2 regions of the Paenarthrobacter sp. TE3676 genome follow, and region 1 is predicted to be linked to the other one. Evidence: riboswitches for the same ligand, from Rfam matches in the RefSeq annotation. Region 1 holds a riboswitch; the other holds the start of a gene.
What was found. A riboswitch is a leader RNA that binds a small molecule or an ion and turns the genes downstream of it on or off. The one in region 1 is predicted to bind glycine.
Positions count from the first base shown of each region.

Region 2: linked by a shared signal. The riboswitch ahead of gcvP (aminomethyl-transferring glycine dehydrogenase) and the one ahead of gcvP (aminomethyl-transferring glycine dehydrogenase) in region 1 are both predicted to bind glycine.

Region 1 is NZ_JBWBQU010000007.1:5,448-12,670, reverse strand. Features, by position in the region: gene ACZ881_RS16495 (aldehyde dehydrogenase family protein) at 1-921, opposite strand, end outside; gene ACZ881_RS16490 (purine-cytosine permease family protein) at 949-2,385, opposite strand; gene speB (agmatinase) at 2,382-3,386, opposite strand; gene ACZ881_RS16480 (PucR family transcriptional regulator) at 3,574-5,088, shown strand; glycine riboswitch at 5,163-5,261, shown strand; gene gcvP (aminomethyl-transferring glycine dehydrogenase) at 5,399-7,223, shown strand, end outside.
Region 2 is NZ_JBWBQU010000011.1:122,348-129,570, reverse strand. Features, by position in the region: gene gcvT (glycine cleavage system aminomethyltransferase GcvT) at 1-998, opposite strand, end outside; gene gcvP (aminomethyl-transferring glycine dehydrogenase) at 1,008-3,854, opposite strand; glycine riboswitch at 4,036-4,133, opposite strand; gene ACZ881_RS21775 (TetR/AcrR family transcriptional regulator) at 4,227-4,766, opposite strand; gene ACZ881_RS21770 (MFS transporter) at 4,839-6,389, shown strand; gene ACZ881_RS21765 (cyclodeaminase/cyclohydrolase family protein) at 6,465-7,124, opposite strand; gene ACZ881_RS21760 (amidohydrolase) at 7,215-7,223, shown strand, end outside.

The DNA of each region.
Region 1 (7,223 bases):
GGCGGCGCCGCAGTCCTGGCCGGCGTTCCAGAAGCCGGCGTTGCGTACGCCGGCAGCGGCGGCGCGGAGGTCGGCGTCGGGGAAGACAACAACGGGAGCCTTGCCGCCGAGTTCCAAGTGGACGCGCTTGACGGACTTCGCGGCGGTTTCGGCCACCGCCTGGCCACTGACGACGCTGCCGGTGAGGGCGACCAAGGCAATGTCAGGGTGTTCGGACAGTCGCTGGCCTACAGTCCGGCCGCGTCCTGTCACCACGTTGAGGATCCCGTCAGGAATTCGTCCGGCCAGCACTTCCACCAGCTTCAGCGTGGACAACGGAGTCTGTTCGGAGGGCTTGATGACGATGCTGTTGCCGGCAGCGAGGATGGGCGCGATCTTCCAGGCGGCCATCAGTAGTGGGTAATTCCAGGGAGTAATGACGCCCACCACGCCGACGGGTTCGCGGAGGATCACGGACGTGTGGTCCGTGGCGTAGTCGCCTCCCGCCATGGAAGTCAGGGTACGGGAGGCGCCGGCCATGAACCGAAAGGTATCGATGGTGCTGGAGACATCGTCGTCGGACACTGCCTGTGGCTTGCCGGTGTTGGCAGACTCGATTGCCTGGAACGATTGCCGGTTCTCTTCGATGATGTTCGCAATGAGGTTCAGGACATCCGCGCGTTCCTTCGGGGTGGTGGCACCCCAGGTCCTTTGGGCCACGACGGCGGCGGCAACAGCGACGTCGACATCATCGGCCGTGCCGGCCTGCACCGAGGCGATGACGGCCTCCGTGGTGGGATCCACGACGTCGATGGTCTGGCCTGAGGAGCCGGGGACGAAGGAGCCGTTGATGAAGTGTCCTGCGGGTGGCAGAGGCAGGTTGTCGGAGTGGTCGGCGGAGGAGCGTCGGACAGTAAACTGTTCGGTCCGGGTGGTAGTCATGATGATTCTCTTTCAGATGGGGGCAGGTCAGATGAGGTCTGGGGTGAGTGCAGTTGCGGGAAAGGGGGCGGCTTCCGTCTTTTTGTCGAACAACCGGGCCGCGAAGTAATACAGGGGAGCGACGACGACCAGGCCGACGATCCAGGAAATGTCCACGCCACCCATCGCGGCAGCCAGTGGGCCCGTGTAGATGGCGGTTGCCGAGAAGGGAACCTGGATCAGGGCACCTGCCAGGTAGGAGCCGATGGCGACCCAATTGAACCGCCCGTACACGCCGCCGTCGCGCTTGAAGAAGTCTTCAACCCGGTACTCGCCGTGCCGCAGGAGGTAGTAGTCCACCAGGTTGATGGCCGTCCACGGAACCAGGACGTACATCAGGAAGGACAGGAAGTTGGTGTAGAAGAGGATGAAGTTGTCACGGGCAAACAGGGCGATGGAGACGGCGACGACGAAGAGGATGATTGCCGCGATGCTGCGGGTCTTGGCGCGCGGCAACCAGCTTGGCTTGAACGTTTGCCCGATAGTGAGGGTGCACAGGACGCCACAGTAAAGGTTCATGGCGTTCGACGCCGCGACGCCCAGGCAGAAGATGCCCACGATGATCAGGGTCCAGGGCTGAAGCAATGCGCCAAGGCTGCCCACGATTTCGACGTCCCCGGTGCTCATGGAGACGGCCAGCGTGCCTACCAAGGCGCCCAGGATCATGGGGAAGAGCGTTCCCAAGACACAGCCCGAGTAGGATGCCCAGAATGCCGGAGCGGATCCTGTTCCTTGCGGCATGTAGCGCGAATAGTCGGAGACGTACGGTGCGTAGGCCAGCTGCCACAATGCGGAGACGGAGATGGTGCCCATGAAGCCCACCCAGTTGAAGTTACCCGTCTCGAGGAAGCTGGCCGGCAGTCCGTGGACCATCAGGATCCACCCGAAAGCCAGCAGCAGTGCCAGCCCGGCGGCCACGCTGAGGACGCGTGCATAGGCGTGGATGAGCCGGTAGCCGAAGATCGTGGCGATAACGCTGACCACGCCGATGATAATAATGCCGGCGTCAACGCTGATGCCCGGACTCACCGCTGCCATTGCCTCGCCGCCGAACACAAGGTTGGCCGCGAAGAACCCCACGTACATGACCACCACGATGACCACGATCAACAAAGCCCCGAAAGAACCGAACTGGCCGCGGGTCTGGATCATCTGCGCCACACCCAATTGCGGGCCTTGCGCGGAGTGCAGCGCCATGAAGATGCCGCCCACCACGTTGCCGATGATGATGGCCACGATCGCCGGCACGAAGCCCAGGCCGAACACCGTGGTGGCGAGCCCGCCGGTCACGATGGTCATGATCATGATGTTCGAGCCGAACCAGATGGTGAAGAGGTCCCGGGCCTTGCCGTGGCGCTCGTTGACCGGGATGGGCTGGATGGTCTTGTCCTCGAGCCGGGGTACCTCAGTTGCCGGCGCACTCATGACGTAGCCCGGGATGCCGAAGCCAATTCACGGCCAACTGTGCTGTTTGCTTTGCTGCGGTTCACCATCAGCCCGAGAAGGTCGAAGACCAGCGTGGCGGCGGCGACGGTGGTGATGTCCGCGTGGTCATACGCCGGGGCGACTTCCACGACGTCGGCGCCCACGATGTTGATGCCGTTCAGCCCGCGGAGCAGGGCCAGGAGCTCGCGGGAGTGGAGCCCGCCCATCTCAGGAGTGCCGGTGCCGGGTGCGAAGGCCGGGTCAAGGACATCGATGTCGATGGAGACATAGACCGGGGTATCGCCGAGCCTGTCCTTGACGCGCTGGATAGCTGCGGGGACGCCGATGACGTCCAGGTCCGAGCAGCGGATGATCTGGAACCCGAATTCGTGGTCGCGGAGGAAGTCGTTGCGGTCGTAGACCGGCCCGCGGATACCCACGTGCATGGACTTGTCCTCCATAAGAAGGCCTTCTTCGAACGCCCGCCGGAAGATGGTGCCGTGCGTGATCGGCTGGTCGAAATAGGTGTCCCAAGTATCCAGGTGGGCGTCGAAATGCAGCAGGGCTACCGGACCATGGACCTTGTTCAGGGCCCGCAGCATGGGCAGGGCGATGGTGTGGTCGCCGCCGATGGAGATGAGCCGCTTGTCCTCGCTGATCAGGGGCAAGGCCTGCTCCTCGATTTCACGGACGGCCCGGGTGATGTCGTAGGGGGTGCAGGCGATGTCGCCGGCGTCCACTACCTGGGCTTCGTACACCGGTTCAACGTCGAGCTCCGGGTGGTACCCCGGGCGGAGGAGGCGGGAGGCTTCGCGGACTGCGGCGGGTCCGAAGCGGGCGCCGGGCCGGAAGGAGGTTCCGCCGTCGAACGGGACGCCGACGATCGCAATGTCGTAGTCCGGGACGCGGTCGATTTGGGGGAGACGGGCGAAAGTACCGAGGCCTGCATACCGGGGGACTTTGGTGGCGTCGACAGGGCCGATGGGCTTGTGCGTTGTCATTGACGGATCCTTGGGTTGAGGGGTGCTCGCCGTTGAGCGGGAAGTAAGTAATTCCATTCTTGGTGACGCGGATCACTCCGGATAGCGCTACATTGACTACAAATAGTTGAGGCGTTTAGACGAATGTCTAAGTGCCCCGGAACGTGGCGGCAAGACCGCCGGAAACGCAAGGGAACCGGAGCGCACAATGGCAATCACCGTGGGCGAACTCGTGGCTGAACCGCAGCTGGGACTCACCCTCCTGGCAGGAGCGGCAGGCCTCGAAAACCGCATTACCTGGGCTCACACGTCGGACCTTCCCAGGCTGTGGGAGTGGGTCACGGGCGGCGAACTCATGATGACCAACGGCCTGTCGATTCCCGCCGACGCCGAGGGCCAAGTGGCGCTCGCAGAGGCCTTGATGGACAGCGGCGCCAGCGCCTTGGCGATCGGCGAGAAAATGCATGCACCGCCGCTCACCGCGGAATTCATGGAAGCGTGCGAGCAACTCCCGTTGCCCCTGATCAACATCCCGTACCCGCTGCCGTTCATCGCGATCGCCCGGTCGGTGGCCGAGTCCTCCTTGCTCGAAGAATCCCGTCGGCTGCGGCAGACTGCCCGCGTCTACGATCTGCTCCGCACCGCCGGAGCCTCCGAAGACCACTGGCAGAGCCTGGTCCAGCGGCTGGCGACCGAGCTCGACGCGGACCTGTTCGTGGTGGACCGCCGCTGCCTCCATCCCTGGCACCCGGACGGTCAGGCGCTCCCGGTGTTCCTCTCCGAGGAGTGGGCGCCGCTGTCGGGGCAAGTGTCCCTCGCGGGAAAGAACTTCCAGTGGCATCGCATCCGCGGCAGGCACGTCCTCACCATGGACATTCCTACCCATGCCAACGCGCTCCTGGTGGTGCTGCCCAACAGCGAACCGCACCCGGACGCCGTCGTGCTTCTCCACGCCGCAACCGTGCTGGGACTGCAGCTTTCGCGCATCGTTTTGTCGCTGGAAGGCCGCCACCGGCTGGCCGGCGAGTTCCTCCTGCAGGCAATGGACGGACGCTTGGGCGTGGCCGAAATGGAGAGCCGGCTGGCAGCTTTCGAGGTTTCGCCCCAGGATTTCCTGCTCGCCTCACTGACGGCGGACGCCGCGGACAAAGCGGCGGACGACGGCGGCAGGCTGGCGAACGTGCACATCGAACTGTGGCGGCACGGGGTTGCGTCCGCGTCCTTGAAGCGGAACAACAGGCTCCATGTGGTGGTCCCGGCAGACGTGCCTGACGATGTCCTGATGCACTGTGCCGGCGTGGAAACCACGATCGGGATCAGCGCGCCGGCGGCCGTTGCGAACATCCAACGGGCGCTGCAGGAGTCCCTCTGGGCGCTCGGTTCCGCCCGCGCCAACAACCAAGGGCTGGCCCGCTATGCGGAGGGGCCCTCATGGCTGGGACTCACCGGTTTTGAGGAAGGAACCGCCCTGGTCCGGCGTCTTTTGGGTCCGATTTTCGACTACGAGCAGAGCCAGGAAGGTGATCTCATTGTCACCTTGAGGACGTATTTGGACTCGCAGCGGTCGTGGCAGAAGACTGCTTCAGCATTGTTCGCGCACCGACAAACCATCATCTACCGGATGCGGAAAATCGGCGAACTGACAGGGCTGGACATGGGTGAAACGTCCACCGTCGCCCAACTGTGGTTCGCTCTGCAGATCCATGAAGCGATGCATCAGTAGCCACACCTTGCTTGCGCTCCTTCAAAACAACCAGCTATGGTGTGAAGCGTGTCACTCACGTGATGCAACGCTTTTGATCTGCGGCGGGAGAGTCCTGCCGGTACATCCAGTCAGGCGCCGTAGGAGCAAATCCTCCCCAGGAATCTCTCAGGCCCATGTACCGCCGCGGTTAGGCAACTCTGGAAAGCAGTCCGGGTAACCGGGCTCACCGACGGTGCAAGCAGGCAACCATTCCTGCGGAATCTCTCAGGTCCAATACAGAGCGGGGAGGAACCCCACATCATCGTGGCGCTCACTGGGCGCCTGAATCATGGAGTTCCTCTTGACTGTTCAATCAACCCCCACCGCCTTCGCGGACCGGCACATCGGCGCCCGCCGCCAAGCCGACGTTGACACCATGCTCAAGGCCATCGGCTACGACTCTGTCGACGGCTTGGTAGACGTCGCCGTTCCCGATTCCATTCGCCAGGACACTGCCCTGAAGCTGCAGGACGCCCTCACCGAGGTGCAGGTCCTCGCCGAGCTCCGCAAGCTCGCTTCCAAGAACAAGACCGCTGTGCAGATGATCGGCCAGGGCTACTACGACACCGTCACACCCCCGGTCATTCGCCGCAACATCCTTGAAGCTCCCGCTTGGTACACGGCCTACACGCCGTACCAGCCGGAAATTTCCCAGGGCCGCCTGGAGGCACTGCTGAACTTCCAGACCATGGTGCAGGACCTCACCGGGCTTCCCGTGGCCAACGCCTCGCTGCTGGACGAAGCCACCGCCGTTGCCGAGGCCGTGCTGCTGATGCGCCGCGCCAACAAGTCCAAGACCGCCAAGGACGGCAAGACGGTCCTCGACGCCGACCTCCTCCCGCAGACCATCGCCATTGTGAAGGGACGCGCCGAGGCGTTGGGCTTCGAGGTTGAGATCGCTGATCTTTCGGCTGGACTTCCCGACGGCGACATCAACGGCATCGTCCTGCAGCAACCCGGCGTTTCCGGGCGCGTGTTCGATCACTCCGGCGTCATCGCTGACGCCAAGGAGCGCGGCGCGCTGGTCACGGTGGCCGCGGATTTGCTGGCGCTCACCCTCATCACGCCCCCGGGCGAGCAAGGTGCGGACCTCGCCGTCGGAACTGCGCAGCGCTTCGGCGTCCCGCTGTTCTTCGGCGGCCCGCACGCCGCGTACATGGCCGTCCGCGAAGGCATGGAACGCACCCTCCCGGGCCGCATCGTTGGGGTCTCCAAGGACAACGCCGGCGTCCCTGCTTACCGCCTGGCACTGCAGACCCGCGAGCAGCACATCCGTCGCGAGAAGGCGACGTCCAACATCTGCACCGCGCAGGCACTGCTCGCGATCGTAGCCTCGATGTACGCCGTCTACCACGGCCCGGAAGGCCTGAAAGCAATCGCCGAAACCGTCCACGGCCACGCCCGTGTTTTGGCTGCGACCCTGCAGAAGGCCGGCCGCGAACTCGTCTCCGAGGCTTTCTTCGACACCCTCACCGTCCGCGTCCCCGGCAAGGCAGACAAGGTCATCGCCGCCGCTGAAGCCCGCGGCATCAACCTGCGCCTCATCGATGCGGACATCGTTGGCGTCTCCATTGATGAAACCACGACGCCGGAGATCCTCTCCGCGGTAGCCGTCGCCTTCGGTGCCGGTCCGGTAGGGGACGTTACCGGATTCGAATTGCCCGCTGACGTAGTCCGGACATCCGATTTCCTGCAGCACCCGGTGTTCAACACGCACCGTTCCGAGACGCAGCTGTTGCGCTATATCCGCAAGCTGTCGGACCGTGACCTCGCACTGGACCGCACCATGATCCCGCTGGGTTCGTGCACCATGAAGCTGAACGCCACCGCTGAGATGGAGGCGATTTCCTGGCCGGAGTTCGCCTCCATCCACCCGTTCGCTCCGGACCACCAGACCGCGGGTTGGCGCGAGCTGATCGAGGACCTGGAAGCCGACCTCACCGAGATCACCGGCTACGACCAAGTCTCTATCCAGCCGAATGCCGGTTCCCAGGGCGAGCTCGCAGGCTTGCTTGCGATCCGCGGTTACCACCTGTCCCGCGGCGATGAGCAGCGCACTGTTTGCTTGATCCCGGCATCAGCCCACGGCACCAACGCGGCCTCGGCTGTGCTGG
Region 2 (7,223 bases), on a different contig from region 1:
CCGGAGGTGACTTCACCGACCGCTGCGCCGTCCTTGAGGACCGGGTAGTGGCCGCGTCCGGCCCTGCGGCCCAAGCCCTTAAGGCCCACGAGCTTGCGTCCGCTGGTGGAACCGGCACCGTCTGTTTTGAGGGCAGCGAGTGCCTCTTTGCCGACGAAGTCGCTTTCCTTGGACAGTGCCACCACGGGACCGAGTCCTGCTGCGAAGGGGTTGCCTTCGCGGGAGAGCTCGTTGCCGTAGAGGGGCATGCCTGCTTCGAGGCGCAGTGAGTCGCGGGAAGCCAGGCCGGCGGGGGTGAGTTCGCCTTCTTCTGCTGCGTCGGCGATTGCCTGCCAGAGAGCTGCTGCGGACTCGTTGGCTACAAAGATTTCGAAGCCATCTTCACCGGTGTAACCGGTGCGGGCCAGCAGCAGGTCCTGTGTGCCGCCGTCGAACGTGAACGGAACTTCAACCGCCGCGTAGTACTTGAGCTCAGTGACCAGGGCGTGCTGTTCGGCCGGGACCAGGCGGAGGAGGATCGCTTCAGCAAGCGGCCCCTGAACAGCGATCAGCGAAGTCTCAGAGGAAGCATCCTCAACAACAACGTCGAAACCGGCGGCGCGCTCCAGCAGCGCAGCGGCAACAACCTTGGCGTTGCCGGCGTTCGGAACCACAAGGAATTTGTCGGTGCCTTCTTGGGTAGAGGGCCGACGGTAGGTGATGAGGTCGTCGATGATGCCGCCGTCTTCCTGGCAGATCAGCGAGTACTTGGCCTTGCCGACGGCCATAGCGGAGATCTTGCCCACCAGTGCGTAGTCCAGGAAGGCAGCTGCCTCGGGACCGGTGACCCAGACTTCACCCATGTGGGAGAGGTCGAACAGTCCGGCGGACTTGCGGACGGCGTGGTGCTCGGCCAACTCGGACGAGTACTTGAGCGGCATTTGCCAGCCACCGAAGTCGGTGAAGGACGCGCCGAGCTTCTTGTGCTCTTCGTAAAGGGCTGTGTAGTTCTCAGTCATGACCAGTCCTTAGTTTTCGAAGTCTTCGATCGGCGGGCAGGAGCACACCAGGTTACGGTCTCCGGCCGCGCCATCAATGCGGCCCACGGGCGGGAAGTACTTGTCCTGCTTGAGGTGGTGGACCGGGAAGGCGGCCTGCTCGCGCGGGTACGCACGGTCCCAGTCAGAACTTACGACGGCGGCAGCGGTGTGGGGTGCCTTGCGCAGCGGCGAGTTCTCCACGGCGAAGTCGCCGTTGGCTACCTGGTCGATTTCCTTGCGGATGGTGATCATGGCTTCGATGAAGCGGTCGATCTCCACAAGGTCTTCGGACTCAGTGGGCTCTACCATCAAAGTTCCGGCAACCGGGAACGCGAGGGTGGGGGCGTGGAAGCCGAAGTCGATGAGGCGCTTGGCCACGTCCTCCGCGGTGACGCCGGTCTTGGCCGTCAGTTCCCGGAGGTCCAGGATGCATTCGTGGGCCACGAGTCCGCCCTCGCCGGTGTAGAGGACCGGGAAGTGCTCGTTGAGGCGGGATGCGATGTAGTTCGCGGCCAGCAGAGCAGACTTGGTTGCTTCGGTGAGGCCCTGGCCACCCATGAGCTTCACGTAAGCCCAGGAGATCGGGAGGACACCGGCGGAACCAAAACGGGACGCCGAGATCGGGACGTCGTTGCCTTCGGTCCATGATGCAGCGTCGCCTGGCATGAACGGTGCGAGGTGCGCCTTTGCAGCAACCGGACCAACGCCGGGTCCACCGCCACCGTGGGGGATGCAGAAGGTCTTGTGCAGGTTCAGGTGGGAGACGTCGCCGCCGAACTTGCCCGGCTGCGCGAGACCGACGAGGGCGTTGAGGTTGGCGCCGTCGATGTACACCTGGCCGCCGGCCTCGTGGATGGCGTCGCATACTTCGCGGACGTCGGCGTCGTACACACCGTGAGTGGACGGGTAGGTGATCATGATGGCCGAGAGCGCGTCGCGGTGGGCCTCGATCTTGTTTTTGAGGTCTACGTGGTCGATGGTGCCATCGGGAGCAGTGGCCACCACAACAACCTTCATGCCCGCCAGCACTGCCGAGGCTGCGTTGGTGCCATGGGCAGAGGCGGGGATCAGGCAGACGTTGCGCTGCTCGTCGCCGCGCGACAGGTGGTAGCCGCGGATCGCCAGCAGACCGGCGAGCTCGCCCTGGGAACCGGCATTCGGCTGGATGGAGACTTGGTCGTAGCCGGTGATCTCGGTCAGCTGGGATTCGAGGTCGGTGATGAGTTCGCGCCAGCCCTCAGTCTGGGAATCCGGAGCGAACGGGTGGATCGAGGCGAACTCCGGCCAGGAAATCGCCTCCATCTCGGCCGTGGCGTTCAGCTTCATGGTGCAGGAACCCAATGGGATCATGGTGCGGTCCAGCGCGAGGTCGCGGTCCGAGAGCTTACGGATGTAGCGGAGGAGCTGGGTTTCTGAGCGGTGGGTGTTGAACACCGGGTGCTGCATAAAGTCGCTCGTACGTTCCACGGAAGCCTCAAGCGCGAAGCCTTCAGCAGACTCAAGTACAGGAGCGCCAAAGACATCAAGGAGACGACCGACAATCCCGGGAGTAGTGGTTTCATCAACAGAGATGCCAACCGTGTCAGCGTCGATGCCACGGAGGTTGATGCCCTTGGCCTCGGCAGCGGCGACGATTTCAGCAGCCTTGCCGGGAACGCGGACGGTGATGGTGTCGAAGAAGGAACCGTGGAGGACCTCGACGCCGGCAGCCTTCAGGGACGCTGCAAGCGTGCGGGCGTGGCCATGGGCGGTTTCGGCGATCGCCTTGAGGCCCTCAGGGCCGTGGTAAACGGCGTACATCGAGGCCACGATGGCCAGCAGTGCTTGCGCTGTACAGATGTTGGACGTGGCCTTCTCGCGGCGGATGTGCTGCTCGCGGGTCTGCAGCGCCAAGCGGTAGGCGGGGACACCGGCGTCGTCCTTGGAAACGCCCACCAAACGGCCGGGCATGGAACGCTCCAGTCCCTTTTGGACGGCCATGTAGGCGGCGTGCGGGCCACCGAAGAAGAGCGGAACGCCCAAGCGCTGTGCCGAACCGACGGCGATGTCGGCGCCCTGCTCGCCTGGAGGCATGATGAGGGTCAGGGACAGGAGGTCGGCAGCAACGGTAACCAGCGCACCGCGCTCCTTGGCGTCCGCAATCACGGCAGAGTGATCGAACACGCGGCCGGAAACGCCGGGCTGCTGGAGGACGACGCCGTTGATGGCACCTTCCGGGAGACCCAAGGAAAGGTCAGCGACCTCGACTTCGAAGCCGAGCGCCTCGGCACGGCCCTTGACGATGGCAATGGTCTGGGGGAGGCAGTCTGCGTCGAGGACGGTCTTGCCATCCTGGACAGCCTTGTTCTTGTTGGCTCGGCGCATCATGAGGACGGCTTCGGCCACTGCGGTTGCTTCATCCAGTAGGGACGCGTTGGCGATCGGCAGCCCAACCAGGTCCTGGACCATGGTCTGGAAGTTCAGGAGCGCCTCGAGGCGGCCCTGCGAGATTTCCGGCTGGTAAGGGGTGTAAGCCGTGTACCAAGCCGGGGATTCGAGGATATTCCGACGGATCACGGGCGGCGTCACGGTGTCGTAGTAGCCCTGGCCGATCATCTGAACGGCCGTCTTGTTCTTGGACGCGAGCTTGCGCAGCTCGGTCAGAACTTCAACTTCACTCAACGCGTTCTGCAGGGTGAGGGCAACTTCCTGGCGGATGTCGTTCGGGACGGCGGTGTCGACCAGCGAATCAACAGTGTCGTAGCCGACGGACTTGAGCATGGTCTCAATGTCGGCCTGGCGGCGGGCGCCGATATGCCGATCGACGAAGGTGGTGGAGGCAGAACTAACCGTCACGAAGGAACTCCATTACTTGGGCAGCGTTTGGGTACGCCACAGCGGCTGGGTTCCTCCCCGCTCTGTATTGGACCTGAGAGTTTCCGCGCGTTGCCTGAGCAACCATCGCTTGCACCGTCGGTGAGCACAGCACTCCCTTCACCCGAAGGTGAGTTGAGTACCTGCTGCTTTCCAGAGTCGCCTAGCCGCGGCGGTGCGTGGGCCTGAGAGATTCCTGGGGAGGGTTTGCTCCTACGGCGCCTGCATCACTTGCTTGCAGGACTCTCCCGCCGCAGATCAAAGGCATGTTCAGTTGTGTGTGGTCACCGCGTACGGCACGCCACGAGGGTTAATTGTCCTACGTCCCGCGCCCCGCAGCAAATGGAAGACCCGCTACTTCCGCAACCGTTCAAGGACTCCCAACAGAATTTCGACGTCGGCCTCCCGCCCGGCGTTGCCGCCCTCCTGCCCGCCTTCAAAAATCGCGTTGAAATAGAGGCCGTCGCCCATGTAGCTGACGGCCTTGGCAACCTCCGGCCCGACGTCCTCAGCCAGCACGTCCAGCCACCGTTGCTGGATCGCGGCGAACCTGCGGCGGGTTTCCTCGTGGGCAACTTCGGCCAATCTTGTGGCAGCGACGAAGGCCCGGTCCATGGGCGTATCCGCCCAGAGCGAGGAGCGGATGAAGTAGGCGGCCGAACCATCGGGGGCAGCCTTCATCAGCTCGGTATCTTCATCGGCGAGCAGGTCCAGGCGCTCCAAAAGGGCCGTGATCAGCGCTTCCTTATTGGGGAAGTGGTAGAGCAGACCGCCCTTGGACACGCCTGCCCGCTTGGCAACAGCGTCGAGCGTGGCGGCACGCTCCCCTACCTCGATAAGGAGGGCTTCGAACGCATCCAGGACGGCGTCCCGGGCAACTGGTTTTCGTGGCATGTGTCCATCATTCCCTAAAGGCTTACGGGCTTCTATTTGAAACTGTACCGTCTGGACGGTACAGTGAGTTACATGTTCTCGCCGTCATCAACCCAAGCACCCCGTTCCGCTCAGCCCGTTAAGGGTCAGGCAGCACCGTGGCGCGACTGGACGGCTCTGGCACTCCTGATGTTTCCGGTGCTGCTGGTGGCCGTGGACAACACCGCGCTCACATTTGCACTGCCCGAGATCGCCCGTTCGTTGGACGTGGGCGGCGTCCAATTGCTGTGGATTGTTGACGCCTACCCGCTGGTCCTCGCAGCATTGTTGGTGTCCATGGGCAACTTGGGCGACAGAATCGGACGACGCCGGCTGCTCCTGCTCGGCAGCACGGGCTTCGCAGCGGTTTCGGCTGCTACAGCTTTCGCGCCTTCCGCTGAATGGCTCATCGCCGGCCGCGCGGGCCTGGGCGTCTTCGGCGCCATGCTGATGCCATCAACCCTGTCCCTGATCCGGAACATCTTCACCGATCCCAACCGGCGTCGGCTCGCGATCGCCGTCTGGGCCGCCGGTTTCTCCGGTGGTGCCGCCCTTGGCCCGATCTTCGGTGGCTGGTTGGTGGAGCACTTCTGGTGGGGTGCCGTGTTCCTGGTGGCGGCTTTCCTGCTCCTGCCGCTACTTGCTTTCGGCCGGGTCTTGATTCCTGAATCGAAGGACGCCAATCCCGGCCGGGTGGACGTGCCCAGCATTCTCCTGTCCGTGGTCACCATGGCGCCGTTGGTTTACGGCATCAAGGAATTCGCGGTTCACGGCTTCGGGGCGTCCGCGGCTGCCTTCATGGGGTTCGGCGTGGTGATGGGCATTATCTTCGTCCGCCGCCAGCAGCGGATCGAGAGCCCCATGCTGGACGTCTCATTGTTCAAGAACAAGGTGTTCAGTACCGCAATCGTGGCGAACGTCCTGTCCCTCTTCTCCATGACGGGCTTCATCTACTTCTTCGCCCAGCACCTGCAACTTGTTGAGGGCCAGTCCCCTATGGAGGCCGGCATTGCAATGATTCCTGCTCTCCTGGCTACGGTCATCGCCGGCCTGCTGGTAGTGCCGCTGGTCAAGCGCGTACAGCCTGGGTTCGTTGTGGCTGCGGGACTAACTCTCAGCGGAGTGGGATACCTGATTGTGGTGGTGGGTGACCATGGCAGCGGACCCGTGTTCCTGTTGTCGGCCCTGACCGTACTCGCAATAGGTGTTGGTGCTGCGGAGACCATCTCCAACGACCTCATCCTGGCCTCCGTTCCGGCCGACAAATCCGGCGCCGCCTCGGCCATTTCCGAGACCGGCTATGAGTTGGGCTCGCTCTTGGGAACGGCAGTGCTTGGCTCGATCCTCACTGCTTCCTACCAGCACAACCTCGTCATTCCGGACGGTGTATCCACGCAAGCGGCCGGTAAGTCCACTGAAACGCTTGCTGGTGCGGTTGATGCAGCGGCTGCCCTTCCGGCCCCATTGTCGGAGGCGCTGACGGTCGCCGCCCGGACAGCTTTCGAGTCCGGCGTCCACATCACTGCGGCCATTGGGCTGGTACTGATGGCTGGTGCGGCAGTGCTCGCCGCCGTCGTACTCCGGCGTGTGCCGAAGGCACAGTAGTAGGCACAGCGCCGAAGGCGCAGTAGTTGGGCACGGCGCCGAAGGCGCAGTAGTTGGGCACGGCGCCGGCTGAAGCTACATGGCTTCGGTCGGCGCCGCTTTTTTGTCCACGCCGGCGGTCAGTTCGTCGATCCTGTCGAGGGCGGCACTGAGCCGGCTGACCGTGTTCCATAGCTCCGGGTGCTGTTCCCGGACTTCCTCGAGTTTGGCGCCTGCGGAGGTCAAAGATGCGAGGTCGAAACTCACGTTGGTTCGGGCTCCGGCTATGGCTGCGCGGAGGGCTCCGAAGCCCACCACGACGTCAGCGATAAGCGCTGAATTGCCGTTTGAAGCGAGCCAGCCGAGGTCTTCAACTGCGTTAATAGCCCGCTCCCCCAGAACTGCTGATGCCTTGGCAGCATCGACGGATGCTTGATGTATTGCGTCGTCGCGCTCCGGACCGGGGTCGAGGCGGAAGGCGGCTCCGAAGGCGTTCGAGGCGGACGCGTCGTCGTCGGCCAACTGAAGGGCAGTTCGTCGGAGTTCGTGCGCCCGGGAGTGGATGCCCGTGAGCCGTTCGCGCTGATCTTCCTCCGCCTCGGTATATCCGGCCACCATGGACGTCAACGAGGCCGCGATGGAGAGCATGACCCCGGTCCCGGCACCCCCGCCTGGTGAGCCGGTGGATTCCGCCAAGGCTTTGGTCCATTCCTCAACCGTGGATTGCTGCGTGGTGACTGATTCAGAATCGTTCATGCCATCCAGTGTGCCGGGGCTTCCCGGTCTTTGCAGATTCGGGCTGGATACACTGGCCAGACATAGGCGTCGAATAAAAAGGGCAGACTCATGACCATT